3 regions of the Paenibacillus paludis genome follow, and region 1 is predicted to be linked to each of the others. Evidence: predicted binding sites of a transcription regulator. Region 1 holds the regulator's gene; each other region holds the start of a gene.

Region 1 (5,328 bases):
GGCTTGGCAGTAACCATCGGTGTTGCTAGCGCCGTAATCGAAGCAGTAGGATCATCTGACTTGTCCTCGTTCCCGGTGGTTACCAACCCTATGATGCCGGCGGCTATTAAAACCACCCAGAACCACCAGATTTTATAGAATGGTTTGTTCTTTTTCATCTTTTTCCTCCCGCCTGTAAGGGTGAATTCCTGTATAACTTTAGGATAGCCCATTCATTCACCTTACATAAGTGATCTTCAAACTATATATGGTATTTATTACCCGTTTTGTGGGCATTGCAAGCGTATGGCGTATTCTCTTTATTTTATTTTCTGCTTGCGGAAAAGCCAGGTTATTTATACTTATATTGGTTTGACAAAAAACCGTCCAGACGGTACAGTTGAAATCGGGGTGATAAGGTGACTATACATAACAACAGCTCCAAGAAAAAAATGATTTTGCAAGCGGCCTCCTCCATTGTTCGTGATCAAGGGGTGGAACACTTAACTCTGGAAGCTGTGGCCAAAGCGGCTAACGTTAGCAAAGGCGGTTTACTGTATCACTTTCCTAACAAGGAGCAACTGGTTTCCGGTATGGTGGATGAGCTGACCCGAAACTTTACGGAAGATGTTCAGAGCCGTGTAGAGCATGACCAGCAACAAGCTGGTAAATGGAGCAGGGCATACATTGAATCTACTTTTTATGGTTTTGGAGAAGGCAGTGACATGAACTCGGTGCTGGCAGCAGCTTTATTTACGAATCCCGGCTTGTTGACAAACATGCAGGAGAAATATGCTGAATGGCAACATAATTTTGAAAATGACGGTGTGGATCCACTGTGGGCAACCATTGCCCGACTGGCGACCGACGGACTCTGGTTTGCGGAAAAGTTTGGACTGGCACCGCCAGATCTGGAGTTAAAAGAACGCATTTACAAAGAATTGATGGACGGAGTAAAGGAGGAGAAGTAAGTGCCGTATCTGTTTTTGGCGATATCCATTGCCAGCGAACTTGTAGGAACTTCGATGCTCAAAGCATCGCAAGGATTCACCAAAATAATCCCTGTAATCGTAATGCTGATTAGTTTCATTTGCTCGTTCTTCTTTTTGTCGTTGTCATTGAAGACTATTCCATTAAATACGGCCTATGCAATTTGGTCTGGAATCGGAGCGGTAGCTACAGTTCTGATCTCAGTACTGATCTGGAAAGAAAAAATAAATACAGGCAGCGTAATAGGAATAACCTTAATCGTCATTGGTGTGATTGTGCTGAATTTGCTGGGACCTGGACATGGTTCTTCTGATGAGGCTGCCGAAACACAACAAACCAGCCTTTCCGATAGAGCCTAAGCCGAAGCTGTTGAAATAAAGATCATATACAATTTGTTCCATACAACAGTATGATGACGAAATAACTGTACCCTGCCAGAACGGTGGGGTATTTTCATATTCAAGAATAGAGGGGAGTGAGTGAAAGTTGTCTGTGCATCGAGGGAATTTTTTCATTAATGGAATTGGCGTATTTAGCGTATTGATGTGGCTCATATCGGTTGTAGCTTGTATTTACGCATTCGTACTGTTGGTTAAACTTGCCCGGAGAGGAATAATAGCCTTGGATTTGTACATATATGCTAAAAATCGTGAAATACGCGACCGGTATGAATCAGCAGACAGGAAGGACCAATATTAAGCACAATGAAAAACACCCTCGATCATTTTTTTGTGATCCTTTGGGTGTTTTTGCTTTTTGTCTGACCACCATACTGTTACTCCCTTATTGTAACCCGTGTTCCAATAGGCACGATTGCTGCAAGGGCCAGCACATCCTCATTGTACATGCGGATACAGCCATGGGAGACCATATGTCCGATGGAAGAAGGGTCATTCGTTCCATGAATGCCGTAATGTGGTTTGGATAGACCCATCCAGAATGCACCGAAGGGTCCGCCAGGCTTGGGCTGTTTGTTAATGATAGTGTATTCTCCCGCCGGTGAAACGGTAAGCATGGTGCCAATACCGACAGGGAACCCTCGGGTAACGATGTTATTGTCAAGCAAATATAGCATGCGCTGCGACAGATCAACAATAATCCGATAATTAGGCATAGGTTCAGCACTCCTTTGATATCAGAATATGTGCGGAGTGCTGTTGCTGTTCAAAGGAAATGTTATATGAGATAAATAGAACAAATGTTCGCAATGAGTAAAATGACCATTTGAAAAGGGGAAAGGGCTGCTTCACTTGAAAAAGCGAAGCAGCCCTTAAATATGAACAAAAATATTAATGGATATCGCGGAAGAGACCGATAACTCGTCCCAAAATCGTAACGCGGTTAAGACGGAGGGGTTCATAAGCCGGATTCTCCGGCTGTAGACGAATGTGGTCACGTTCTTTGTAGAATGTCTTGACGGTAGCTTCGTCTTCTTCAGTCATGGCAACGACGATATCGCCATTGTCAGCAGTCTGCTGCTGGCGGACGATTACGTAGTCACCATTCATAATGCCTGCTTCCACCATGCTGTCACCGAGAACGGAGAGCATAAATACCTTGTTGTCCCCCACATAGTGGGAAGGTAGTGGGAAGTAATCTTCGATATTCTCCGTTGCGGTAATCGGCACCCCGGCGGTGACCTTACCTACGACAGGAATACGGGTAACCGTCTGTACGAATTGATGTACATTCTCGGAATCTTCCTGGCCGAGCAGCTCAATTGCACGCGGTTTCGTAGGGTCGCGGCGGATAAGGCCTTTCTTCTCAAGCCGGTCCAGATGGCCGTGCACTGTGGAGCTTGAGGCCAAGCCTACAGCTTCACCGATTTCCCGGACGGACGGAGGATAACCCTTGCTACGGACTTCGTTACGTATAAATTCCAGGATCGCCAGTTGACGACTCGAAATCTTTGACATCGGAATCAACCCCATATAGTATGTTTGGGAAAATTATAACATAGAACTTCCGTTCGTACAAACATAAGTTCTAACAATCTGAGATTAGTAGTGGAAATAGTAGCTTTTTACCATATTAGTATCTAATAACGGCTTGGAAATGGCGGGAAAAGGCAAAGCCGGTGCTGGAAACTGGCACATTTATGGATACGGAAAAAAAGCGAACAATTGTTCTAAAAAATCTATTGATCAAAACACATGTTCGTGTTATATTATTTCCGAAAGTAAGAACGAGTGTTTGGAGGACGATAACAATGTTAAAATACAGTACATACCGCAGCATCTACGAAGAGGCCGGTGAAGTTGAATCTACTAGAGGACAATCTGCTTCTAATCATATGAATGAAATGAAACAATCCGCCGCCGCTTTATTTGCAGCGATCTTAGGATTATGCCGTAAAGAATATCTCGTGAAGCTTGTGCTGGTCTTTATGCTTGTTGTATCCGGATTTACAGTTGTTGGTAATGTTTTTGCAAGTTCAGCATCATTAGTGAAGCAGGAAAAGCGGGTAGTAGTTGAACGCGGAGACACGCTCTGGAGTATCGCCCTTAAGAACAAACCAGCGGGTATGAAGACGGTCGTATATATAGAAGGAATTAAAAAAACAAGCGGTTTGAAGAACGGGAACATTCAGGCCGGAGATATACTGACATTGCCTGTGTATTAACTTCATCATAAGCAGTATAGACTGACGTAAAGAGCTTTCAGGGGGTAGACCTTGACAAGCTCTTTTTCTCATGGCAAAGTTAGAATGAATTTATAGGGGAGGGGAAAGCATTGAATATTGACGAATTGGTCGCACGCATCAATGAACTGGCACGCAAACAGAAGAATGGCGGCCTGAGTGAAGAGGAATTGGCTGAACGGGCCAAGCTCCGTGAGATTTATCTGGGCAACATCCGCAGCAACTTCCGGGCCCAGCTCGACACCATTGAAATCGTGGATAATGATGAGCATGAACAAGGCAACAAGGGACTCAAACATTAGTCCAGTGTGTCTTTTTCATAGATATTACAGGATGACTAGGGGGAACTGACATGGCCCGTTCTTGGGAAAGAATGGTTCAACGCAACACACAGCAGGTTAACAAGCAAAGAAAGAAGCAGGGCAAGGATTCCATTTATGCTTCTTCGTCAAAATCAGCTGCGAAAAACAGTGATATCTTTAAGGGCCGTAACATTGCATTTCCAGTTGTTCTAATGCTGCTTGGAATTATGTTCTGGGTGGTAGGCTCGATCGACGAGGCCAGAGGCAGCGGCATCCTTGCCAATTGGCTGGGCGTCGTTCTTTACTTTGCGCTGGCGGCACTTCTATTCTTCCGGCGTCCGTATCTGAAGGTTGAGCGCAACAGAGTGTCTACGATTAAGTATAACCGTGAACGCTGGCTGCAGGCGGGAGATATTGAGAAGATCACATTGTCCCGTGGAGTGGTTGTGCTTAAATATAAGGGCAAGCGCAAACAGTGGATTTTCTCCAAGCTGATTAACCGTTATAACACTGAGGCCATGGGTGTACGCCTGGAGGAGTTCGGCAAAGCCAATAACATCGAAGTAGTACACGAGTAGGAAGATATAACAGCATAGGGAGAGGGAGAAATCTAATGCCAATTACCGCCGTACTATTTGATCTTGACGATACATTGCTCTGGGATGAACGGAGTGTTGAAGAAGCCTTCCGCAATGCATGTGAAGCTGCAGGTGACTCCATTGATCCTAAAGAGCTTGAAGTTGCCGTTCGCAGGGAAGCCAGGAATCTTTATGAGACTTATGAGACGTTCCCTTTCACAAAGATGATCGGGATTAATCCTTATGAAGCACTTTGGTCCAATTTCTCAGCTGGAGAACAACCGGAGTTCCGTAAGCTCCAACAGTTGGCTCCTGTATACCGTAAAGAGTCGTGGCGGCGTGGTCTGGCCTCCCTCGGTGTCGAAGATGAGGTGCTTGCCGAAACGCTGGCAGACAGGTTTGCTGCCGAGCGCCGTAGCCTGCCTTACATGTATGAAGAGACGTTACAGGTGCTTGATGCGCTCCGTGGTAAAGTGAAGCTGCTGCTGCTCACGAATGGTTGCCCGTCACTGCAGCAGGAGAAGCTCGACGGAGTGCCTGAGCTTATCCCCTATTTTGATCATGTAGTCATCTCAGGCAGCTTTGGCAAAGGAAAGCCGGACAAGGATATCTTCCTGCATGCTCTTTCGCTGCTAGATGTAACCCCTGAACAAGGGATGATGGTCGGCGACAAACTCACGACGGATATTAAGGGCGGCTTGGCCGCTGGCTTGACTACTGTCTGGATTAACCGTACTGACAAATTACCAAATCCTGAGATTCAGCCGGATTATAGAATCGGCCATCTCTCTGAGCTCCTCCCCCTGGTACAATCGCTATAGTGTAACCTTTGTAAAGC
Region 2 (5,328 bases), on a different contig from region 1:
CGCATCCCCTGAGTAATGATAATGGGGACACCCTTGGCATAGCTCCGCTGGATCAACTCATCCGCAGCAGCTTGCAGCACGGGATGAAGTTTGCCCAGCGATCCGGCAGATTTACTCTTAACCTGATCCAATGTCAGCATATAATCACCCCCTGGTATAGTAAATGCCTTCTCATGCTGCATTGCTTGTATACCTGTCTTGATCAAGCTCCCGGGTGGATGATTTCCGCAGAAAAAGGCTAAAATAACAATGAAGGGTGGGATAACACAATGGAGATTCACAGCGATAGCTACAAGGTGGCTGCACTTGCCGATCAGGAAGATGCCGTGGAGGTGATCCGCCAGGCCGAAGCGGCAATTGCCCAAATTACAGGCAACAAGGCCGTTACCCTGATCGCTTATGAGAAGACGGAGGCAACCGGCGTAAATTGAAATGAAACACCGGGATGAGCAGTTCATATCAGATGTGGAAAATAATAGATTCACATGGTAAAATCCATTTGTGAAACTCTTCACAGGGGGATTATTTCCATGACCTTACAGGGCACTTCCACGAGGAGTGCCTTTTGTATTTTGAAAACTCGAACTGGGTTTGGGGGCAAATGTGAACATCACTATTCATAATGTAGAACAAGTGTACCGGAATAACAGTCATGCACTGTATCCGGTACATTTGGAATTTCACGAAGGGGTTTACGGTCTGCTGGGACGAAACGGAGCAGGCAAGTCCACCTTGATGAATATTCTGACCATGGCCAAAAAGCCGACAAGCGGAACTGTCTACTGCAACGGTGTGGATATCAACACGATTCAGAACGAGTATAAAAGCAGGATCGGCTATTTGCCGCAAACCTTTGGACTGTTCCCGGCCTTGTCAGGCCGAGAATTCCTGATGTATGTTGCCGCTCTAAAAGGATTATCCAAGAGGCATGCAGCGGGCAGAATACAAGAGCTGTTAAGTGTGCTTAACTTGAATGAGGTCGGTGACCAGCATATCGCCAGCTACTCCGGCGGAATGAGGCAGCGGATCGGCATTGCCCAGGCTTGCTTAACAATCCCAAGTTTCTGCTGCTGGATGAACCCTCGGTGGGACTCGATCCCGACGAACGGGTAAATTTGAAGAATCTCATTACCAAGGCCGCGCAAGACGCAACCGTGATCTACTCCACCCATATTGTGTCCGATATTGAAGCAGTGGCAAGAAGCATTATTATCATGAAGCAAGGCAGAATACTGGCGGCTGGAGCCGTGAACCAATTAACAGAACCTGTAGAAGGCCTGGTATGGAAGATGAACGTGGATTACAGCGGGCTTGCTACCCTTCAGGACAAATACATATGCAGCAGCAGCAGTAGATCAAGCGACGGAATTGAGGCCCGTGTCCTTTCGTCAACACCGCCAAGCGCCGGGGCCGAGCCGGTCTATCCCACCCTTGAGGATGTCTACCTCTATCTCATTCACCAGGATAAGATCAAAGGAGAATCACCAGCATGACAAGAACCGCCTCCGCCTTAAATCTCCTGTCTGTATCTCTGGTCCTGGTGAAGGAACGCATACGAAGAGCAAGCTTTCTGTGGACAATCGTAGTGTTTGCGTGCTGTACTATTATTACTTTCCGGCGAATGATACTACCGGCAGCCTAACCACCGTTATTAAAAACAGTCTCCTTGACGGGCACTACAGAGGGACCTATAACTCCGTATGGATGGGTCTGCTGGTGGTGTTGTTTTTTAACTGTCTGCTGCTATTCGGGGGTATCTTCCTGATCCGAAACTCCATCGGAAGAGATGTTACGCTGCAACTGGAGATGTACTATACTACCTCTCCCCTAAATGTGCATCAATATGCGGAATCCAAACGTTTGGCAAATTCCCTCTACCTTGCGCTGGTTGCCCTGGCCGTTGAAGTCATGGCTCTGATCATGCAGCTCAGCAGGGGGGGAAAGTTATGCGATTGAGCCTCTTTCCTATATAATGCCTTTTGTACTGCTGATTTTACCCTTTATCTATGTATTATCCAGCGTGACGGTTTGCATGGAGCTACTCCCCCCGTTGCGCAGAAATCTCGGCAATCTGATGTTGTTTATCCTGTCCTATACCTATCTCTCCATCGTATTCGCCGGTGCGAACAAAACAGAGATCAATCCGTACTTCGATGTTACCGGTCTGCAGTTTATCGTTAAGAATGTATTCAGCCAGTTCAGGCAGTACTTTGCACTGACCCGTCCAAATGATCCTTCCATTTCCTTTTTTGAGACGATCGGCGATTATAACAACACTTTTCAGATGTACACCATGACTTGGGAGATCAAAATTGTGATCAGCCGGATCGTTATCGTGCTGGTTGCGTTTATATTTATGCATCTGCTCGTTGCCTTAACAAGCTATGAAAGGATCTTCGGAACCTCCCGTGCCCGGGTCAAACCGGCAAAAGCCAAACGCATCTCAGCCCGGAAACTGGCGAAATCTCTAGTACCGGTGAATCCAGCCTATACGGCCCCGGCCCAAAACCTTTTAAGGCCCAATTCATCAGCATCATCCCTTACGAACTGAGGATTGCCTTCAGGGGATCTGAAAAGCTAATGCTGCTGGTGCTCCCTTTGCTTGCTGCCCAGTATTTCCCGTCCACAGACAGCTTGCATGCGATAGGATTCCGGCTGGCCTCCTAATGCCTCTGTTTATTCTGTCAAGCAGCGGGTTTCACAAGCAAGAGGCCAATATTTACGCCACTGTAGCCTATAAGAATAAATACTATTTCAGTAAAATAATCATGTATATGCTGCTGCTTGCCTTATTTTTCTCCGGGACCTTGTTCAATTTATTCGTACACGCTCAGTACGCCGGGATACTTTCGCTCATTGTGGGAATTACGTTTGCCGTTGCATCCGCCAGCCTCACCGTTGTTGTTCCCCCTAATCTGTTCAATGTCCTGTACATGTTGATGTGGTATATGGGCATCATTCAAAAGATAGAGGTCTTGATGATGGTCTTCTCCTACAAAAAAATATAATCCGCATGCATTCCGGCAACCGATCATCAAACGATGTATACCTCCAAAATATCGTCCACGTTGACCCATTTCCATTCCTCCGCCCACTGCAGCTTGAATTCGCGCGAGTGGGTGTGAATGGAGGTCACAAAGCCGCTCAGCAGCTTGCGCTCAAAAGGATCAAACAGAACAACCGTCACACGGACATGCGCCCGCAGCGACAGAGCCAGCGTACACTCGATCTCCTCCAGCTTCTGTTCATCCAGAATCGGCTTAATCGTGCGCAACGTTTCCCGTTCATCTCTTATAATCCGGCTCTTATGCTCCGGTAGCATCATCCGGCTGCTCTCCCACAGGCCATTGCCTTTCAGCTTCTTGCCGAGTGTCATTGCCATTCCCCTTCCCGATGTTAATGCATTACTTATACTTTTCATAACACGAACGTATGTTTGTATTATATCCGCAGTTCCGCTTATTAATCAACCAGAAATAAATGACAGAGGGAAGTGCCTGTTTTCCACAAAATAGGTGTATAATTCTATATATCGTAAATGGAAAAAACGGCTGCTCCGTTCCAAATAACAAACAAAAAGGCGCACACAGCCTGCAGCTGTGAAGCGCCTTTTACCATTTTGTGTAAGGACGGACCTCAACTTTAATTGTGGGTATTCCTTATTTGCCCCCGGTAACGGTGGATGTCCCGGAATTTGTGCTATTCTCTGTCGTCGGAGCCAGCTTTACGTCCGTACTGCCCACTGCTGTACCAGACTCCGCATCCGCAGTCCCCGCAGCTTCTGTACCGATCTCGTCTTCGATCAGCCCTACGGCAGCCCTTGCTTCGTTCAGCTTGGAAATGCCATACAGCATCGCCACATCCGCCTGCTGGTTCATTGCATTGAACTCATCGGCCGTAACGTCGGGAGAAACGGCGCTTTTCGAGGCTTGCTCTTTAATGGAGTACGCGCTTTTAAAAGCGATCATTGATTCACTCAGTAGTTTTTGAACCTCTTCAGGCAGGCTTTTGGAAATCTTCACATCCCCCACCTCATCGGCAATTTCCGATGTCGCATCCTGGAATTGATCAACCGCTTTCTCCAGCTCCTTGTCCGAGGCTTTTCCTGTCGAATAAGAGGTTAAAGTAGTGTTGAAATTATCCAGGGAAGACTTGCCCTTTTCATCGAATTTTGACATCTTATCGTAGAAGTTTTGTACGGTCTCCTGCGCTTCTTCCTCTGAAGCAGGGGCTGAACTATTATTGCTGCAGGCGCTGAGGATAACCACCACCATAAGTAATCCTGTCAGTAAAGCTTTTCTCATTTTTGAATCCCTCCACTTAACAGAATAATGGCGGCTTTTGCAAAGTGCAAATGAAAATATTGTAAAATGACCCCGAATGAAACATTTTCCTAAAATTAAGCGTATTCATGGGTAAAAGATCTCCGGCCGTGACCGGAAATCTAATGGTATACTATAATCATTTCATCCAGAATAAGAGAGGAAGATCCCTTATGGCTTATTGCACAGCCTGTGGCGCGGAAAACAAGCAGAGTGCCAAATTTTGCGGAAAATGCGGAGCGCCTGTCGATGGAACGGTTCCAGCGGCACCGCACCAAACGTCAGCTAAAGGAATGTCCGGCTCCGGCTCAGGTCCGGAAGTCGAGCTGTGGGAGGGCAAACCCGCCGGCATTTCCGACCGCCTCAAAGGCCTCATAGGCCTTAACACAACTACCTACACGATCACCAGTCAGCGGATTATGGTCAAGACCGGACTTATCGGCAAGGATCTCGAAGAAGTTGAACTGCTGCGGGTAAATGATTTCTCTGTAGCCCAGTCCATTCCGGACCGTCTGCTTGGAATCGGAACGCTTACTGTGTTCTCCGATGACCCTTCATCACCACAGCTTTTGTTCCGGAAAATCCGCAAGGTGCAGTCTGTGAAGGATGTGCTCCGAGGCGCTGTCCGCAACGAAAAAATTGCCAACAACATCAGCTACCGCGAGCAAATCTAAGTTGTTGCGGCAGCCCGTTACGGAAGATACAACGCTCCGGCCGGAATAACACCTTTAGGCTGGCTGGAGCTTTCCCACATTAACACCGCCTTCGCATCGCCCTGGTTCTCATAATACTCCACCTTCAGCTCATGCAGCTTGCTGGCAATCAGGCCGATGCTGCCCTTGCGCTCCTGTCCGCTTTGCTTCATCCAGCTGTCAATCACCAGCACTCCGTCAATCCACACCCGGATGCCGTCGTCCGAGGAAGTGTAAATCGTATAGCCCTCGCTGTAACCCGCCTTCAGCCTGCCGCTCCAGCGCACTGAGAATAAATTGGCCGGAACCGCCGG
Region 3 (5,328 bases), on a different contig from region 1:
ATCTTCGTAATGTCGCGGGCCAGACGGAATGCTTCCGCATCGTCGATCTTCTCAGGCTGCACCATCACCCGAACCTCGCGGCCCGCTTGAATGGCGTAGGACTTCTCGACGCCGTCGAAGCTTTCGGAGATTTCCTCCAGCTTTTCCAGACGTTTGATATACGTTTCCAGTGTCTCACGGCGTGCGCCAGGGCGTGCAGCCGACAAGGCGTCAGCAGCTCCAACCAGCATGGCAATAACCGAAGTAGCTTCGCAGTCACCGTGATGGGACGCGATACTATTGATAACAACCGGATGCTCCTTGTATTTCTTCGCCAGTTCGACGCCAATCTCGACGTGCGAACCTTCCACTTCATGATCCAGCGCTTTGCCGATATCATGCAGCAGACCGGCACGTTTAGCAAGCACGATGTCTTCCCCAAGCTCACCGGCCATAAGTCCAGTCAAATAAGCAACCTCCATGGAGTGCTTGAGTACATTTTGACCGTAGCTCGTACGGAATTTCAGACGGCCCAGAATTTTGATCAGATCCGGATGCAATCCGTGAACGCCAACCTCGAAGGTAGCCTGTTCACCGTATTCGCGAATCCGCTCATCCACTTCTTTGCGGGATTTCTCCACCATCTCTTCAATCCGTGCCGGATGGATACGTCCATCAGCAACCAGCTTCTCAAGTGCCGTACGGGCCACTTCGCGGCGAATCGGATCAAAGCCCGACAAAATAACGGCTTCCGGCGTATCATCAATAATGAGATCAATACCAGTAAGAGTTTCCAGTGCACGGATGTTGCGGCCTTCACGGCCGATAATCCGGCCCTTCATTTCTTCATTCGGCAATGTAACTACTGACACGGTTGTTTCCGCCACATGATCAGCTGCGCAGCGCTGAATAGCCAGTGTAATGATTTCGCGGGCTTTCTTGTCCGCTTCCTCTTTGGCCTGCTGTTCAATTTCCTTAATCATCTGTGCGGTCTCGTGGCGAACTTCCTGTTCTACATTGCTAAGAATGATACTTCTGGCATCATCGATGCTCAAATTGGAAATACGTTCCAGTTCAGTGACCTGGTTCTTGTAAATTACATCAATTTGCTGTTGTGTTTCGTCAATTCGTTTCTCTTTGTTAGCTACTTGTTCTTCTTTTCGTTCAAGCGATTCCATTTTTTTATCCAGTGATTCTTCCTTTTGCAGCAAACGTCTCTCTTGCCGTTGGATTTCATTCCGACGTTCACGAGTTTCTTTCTCAGCTTCAGTACGGATTCTGTGGACTTCGTCCTTAGCTTCGAGTACCGTTTCCTTCTTCAGCGCCTCCGCCTCTTTCTTCGCGTTCTCCACGATGACTACGGCTTCTTTCTCAGCGCTTGAAATCTTAGCTTCTGCAAGGGATTTACGAATAAAATAACCGAATCCAAAGAATAATGCAGCTACAACGAGAACGATTATGACCCAGATTGCAGTTACCATCTGTTCACCTCCTCGTTGGTTCCTCCAAGGGAAATGCCTTGGGAATTGTGCAGTTGTTAAACTATCCGTTCATCACCATACAAAAAACCGGTAATACACCGATTGCCATACTGCACATGCTGCACATGCACACTGCCCGCCTTATCCGGCGATTACATTTCATATGAGTTGTACGCGAACCGGTTCATAAGAGTCTGCTTTTTGGGAAGGAAAAAGGATTCTTAGTTTATGCCGATTCATGTTATATTTTATTATTTATAAAAAGACCTTGTCAAGAGAGTCGATAACCGCATTTAAGTCAAGAGAATCAGTCAGGGAAGTAAATCTCCTCTTCTTCACCCTCAAAATCCTCTTCCTGGCGTAAAACATTCAGTACCTGCCGTACCATTTCACCGGAATATCCGCGCCGCATGAGGAAGGCTCCGGTCTTTCTGCGCTTGTCATTAACGTCTCCGCGAATCAGATTCCATTTCTTGCGCCCTGTCTGCAGAGCGCTCTCCAGTTCCTGTTCCGGAGAGATATTCTCCAGCGCTTCCGAGATCAGCGACTTGTCGATTCCTTTCTCCCGCAGCTCCTGACGGATCCATAGCTTGCCCTTACGCTGATTTGCAATGCGTTGTTCCGCCCACTGCTTGGCATACAAGGGATCATCAAGGAAACGCTCCTGCTGCAACCGCAGCAGCACCTCGGCAATAATAGTCTCTCCTATTTCTTTCTCGCGTAAACGACGGGCCATTTCCTGAGACGTCCGAGGCTTGCGTTCCAAATACCGCAGCCCCTCTACATAAGCACGCTGCCGTTCATCCGCAACAACAATTTCCACCAGATCTTCCTTCATGAACGAACTGCCGGTAATCATCCGATATTTAATCATGACATCTTCATGAACAGTCATGTTATATGCGCCGAAATGAATAATGTAACGGTGATCGGACTTCTTTTGCCGCTCTACCCGTGTGATGACAAGCAGCTCGCCTTCAGGGAAATTGTCCAGCGGTTGTTCTTCCTGTTCTTCCGGTTCAGGGTTCAATTGTATTACCATGGCTGTCTGTCACCTCATAGCTATTGATTCTTATACTCTTCTGATCTTATGAAAAAGCGCCCTGTTAAGATCATTCACAGGGCGCCTATTACCTTATATAATATTCACTTCAATTTATTCGATTTCGAGCAGCAAGTTTTCTTCTTCCTCTTGCTCTGCAGCAATCTCGGTTTCACTCGGAGCCGCTACAATCGTCGACAAATTGCTGGCTTCACGAATCTTATTCTCAATCACCAGAGCAATGTCCTGATGCTCTTTCAGAAACTGCTTGGAATTCTCACGACCTTGGCCCAAACGTTCACCCTCGTAGGAATACCAGGCACCGCTCTTGTTAACGATATCCATTTCCGTACCGATATCAACAAGGCTTCCCTCTCTGGAGATACCCTCACCGTACATGATATCAACGTCAGCCTGCTTGAACGGAGGTGCAACCTTGTTCTTCACGACTTTGATCTTCGTACGGTTACCGACAACATCATTTCCCATCTTGATGCTCTCTACGCGGCGCACATCAAGCCGAACGGAAGAGTAGAATTTCAATGCCCGGCCGCCTGGAGTTGTTTCCGGGTTACCGAACATAACGCCGATTTTCTCACGCAGCTGGTTAATGAAGATGGCAATCGTATTAGACTTGTTGATCGCTCCGGACAGCTTACGTAAAGCTTGGGACATCAGACGTGCCTGCAAACCAACGTGCGAATCTCCCATATCGCCTTCAATTTCCGCTTTCGGTACCAATGCCGCTACGGAGTCCACGACAATAATGTCTACTGCGCCACTGCGGACGAGCGCTTCGGCGATTTCCAGTGCCTGTTCGCCTGTATCCGGCTGGGAGAGCAGCAGCTCATCAATGTTTACGCCGAGAGCATTAGCATACTTAGGGTCAAGCGCATGCTCTGCATCGATGAAAGCAGCTTGTCCACCAAGCTTCTGCACTTCTGCAATCGCATGTAGAGCAACAGTCGTCTTACCGGAAGATTCCGGTCCGTATACTTCAATAATGCGTCCTTTAGGAAGTCCGCCAATACCTAATGCAATATCAAGTGCCAAGGAGCCGCTAGGTACGACTTCGACTTTCATATGCGAGGATTCTCCCAGTTTCATGATCGAACCTTTACCGAATTGTTTTTCTATTTGACGAAGCGCCATATCAAGCGCTGCACGACGATCTGACAATCAGACCACTTCCTTCACTGTTTATAGTAATATAATAACGTGTTTTGGAGGTCTTGCCAAGCTTTTTTTCGAACATACATTCGTTTTTTTTGTCTTCCGGGAGAATACTCCCTTTTATTGTAAGCCTCCTTCCGGATGTTGAATTCAATACAAATCCTTCAGTCACCGGAAATCAACGGCCTATGCTCGCAGGAGCTCCGCTGTAGTCCGCGGCGCCGCATAAAACAAAAAACCGCAGCAGAGAGTTCTCAGTGCTACGGTTCTTCCGTATATACAATTATATACCGTCTTAGCAGGTTATTGCAAGGCTGATCCATCCAGCGGAGTAGCCACCTTGCGCTCCTCCAGCCTGCGCCAGAGACGGTATAATAGCGCTTTGACTGAACGCAGCCGGATGTTCTCACGCGTCCCTTTGAGATTGAGCTCATACACCTCAGTCTTTTGCCCCCGTTCCGCTAAGCCGACATAGACAAGCCCTACCGGCTTGCGTTCGGAATAGCCGGGGCCGGCAACGCCTGTAACCGATAACCCGAAATCACTGTCCCCTATCATTCTTACCTGTTCCGCCAGCACCTCAGCAACTTCGCGGCTGACCGCTCCGGCAGCATCAGGACCCTCGAGAAGAGCAGCAGGCACATTCAGCAGCTTCTTCTTCATCTCATTGGAATAGCAAACAATACCCCCATTGAACATGGATGCGCTGCCCGGAATATTCGTGATGCTCTCCATCAGCAAACCGCCTGTACAGCTCTCTGCGGCGCTTAAGGTCAGTCCGGCATCTGCCATCCAATCGACAATAAGCTGTTCCAGCGGCACATCTATATTGGCATACATATGCTCCGGCAGAATATCCTTGATTGTTTTCTCCAGCACGTCCAGCTTCTCCATGGCACTGTGTTCAGAAGTCGCTTTGGTAGAGATGCGGACCGTCACTTCCCCTTCCTTGGCATAAGGAGCGATAGTTGGATCAGTCTGACTCCGGATCAGATCGATCAATTTGTCCTCCAGCAGCGACTCGCCGATGCCGGCAAATTTGAGCATTTTGGAGTAAATCGGCATTTCGTCTGTCAGCGCGTGCTGCAGCAGCCATGGCTTAGCCTTGTCCGTAAACATCGGCTTCATCTCGCGCGGCGGGCCTGGAAGCACGATATAATACTTCTCTTCATGGGCGAATGCGATGCCGACAGCAAGGCCGATTTCATTGGAAAGCGGCGTAGTTCCTTCAATAATAAGTGCCTGCTTACGGTTGTTCTCTGTCATCACAATCTTTCGGTCATCAAAAAAACGCTGTACATGATCCATCGCAAGCTGGTCGATATGAAGCGAACGGCCCAGCGTTAACGCCAGTGCGTCTTTGGTCAGGTCATCTTCGGTCGGACCGATTCCACCAGTGAACAAAATGACATCCGCACGGCTCTTTGCAATCTCTATTGCTTCCTGAATACGGCCGCTGTTATCCCCGACCACAGTTTGAAAATAAACATCAATTCCCATCGCGGCCAGCTCTACAGATAAGAACTGGGCATTGCTGTTCACGATTTGTCCAAGTAAAAGCTCCGTTCCGACGGCAATAATTTCCGCTTTCATAGCTGGCTTTCTCCTCCTGGTTGTAGAGTGGATGCGTTGTTAAGTTCTAAGCATCATGAA

What was found. The regulator LexA, encoded in region 1, represses DNA repair genes until DNA is damaged. The targets are predictions, from matches to a motif close to CGAACATATGTTCG.
Region 2: the regulator LexA is predicted to act here: its motif matches at 3,426-3,439, upstream of ACAN56_RS14830 (YolD-like family protein).
Region 3: the regulator LexA is predicted to act here: its motif matches at 3,751-3,764, upstream of recA (recombinase RecA).

Annotation. Positions count from the first base shown of each region.
Region 1 covers NZ_JBGJZP010000001.1:539,346-544,673, reverse strand. The annotation lists gene ACAN56_RS02380 (hypothetical protein) at 1-158, opposite strand, end outside; gene ACAN56_RS02375 (TetR/AcrR family transcriptional regulator) at 399-950, shown strand; gene ACAN56_RS02370 (DMT family transporter) at 951-1,328, shown strand; gene ACAN56_RS02365 (L,D-transpeptidase) at 1,745-2,083, opposite strand; gene lexA (transcriptional repressor LexA) at 2,259-2,885, opposite strand; gene ACAN56_RS02355 (LysM peptidoglycan-binding domain-containing protein) at 3,179-3,592, shown strand; gene ACAN56_RS02350 (DUF896 domain-containing protein) at 3,703-3,912, shown strand; gene ACAN56_RS02345 (hypothetical protein) at 3,963-4,490, shown strand; gene ACAN56_RS02340 (HAD family hydrolase) at 4,526-5,311, shown strand.
Region 2 covers NZ_JBGJZP010000006.1:410,673-416,000, reverse strand. The annotation lists gene ACAN56_RS14865 (M15 family metallopeptidase) at 1-140, opposite strand, end outside; gene ACAN56_RS14860 (hypothetical protein) at 270-431, shown strand; gene ACAN56_RS14855 (ATP-binding cassette domain-containing protein) at 604-1,113, shown strand; gene ACAN56_RS14850 (hypothetical protein) at 1,086-1,493, shown strand; gene ACAN56_RS14845 (hypothetical protein) at 1,573-1,956, shown strand; gene ACAN56_RS14840 (hypothetical protein) at 2,051-2,551, shown strand; gene ACAN56_RS14835 (hypothetical protein) at 2,667-3,008, shown strand; gene ACAN56_RS14830 (YolD-like family protein) at 3,035-3,376, opposite strand; gene ACAN56_RS14825 (hypothetical protein) at 3,660-4,304, opposite strand; gene ACAN56_RS14820 (PH domain-containing protein) at 4,496-4,996, shown strand; gene ACAN56_RS14815 (glycosyl hydrolase) at 5,014-5,328, opposite strand, start outside.
Region 3 covers NZ_JBGJZP010000026.1:96,766-102,093, reverse strand. The annotation lists gene rny (ribonuclease Y) at 1-1,460, opposite strand, end outside; gene ACAN56_RS31425 (regulatory protein RecX) at 1,768-2,502, opposite strand; gene recA (recombinase RecA) at 2,617-3,681, opposite strand; gene ACAN56_RS31415 (competence/damage-inducible protein A) at 3,979-5,268, opposite strand; gene pgsA (CDP-diacylglycerol--glycerol-3-phosphate 3-phosphatidyltransferase) at 5,315-5,328, opposite strand, start outside.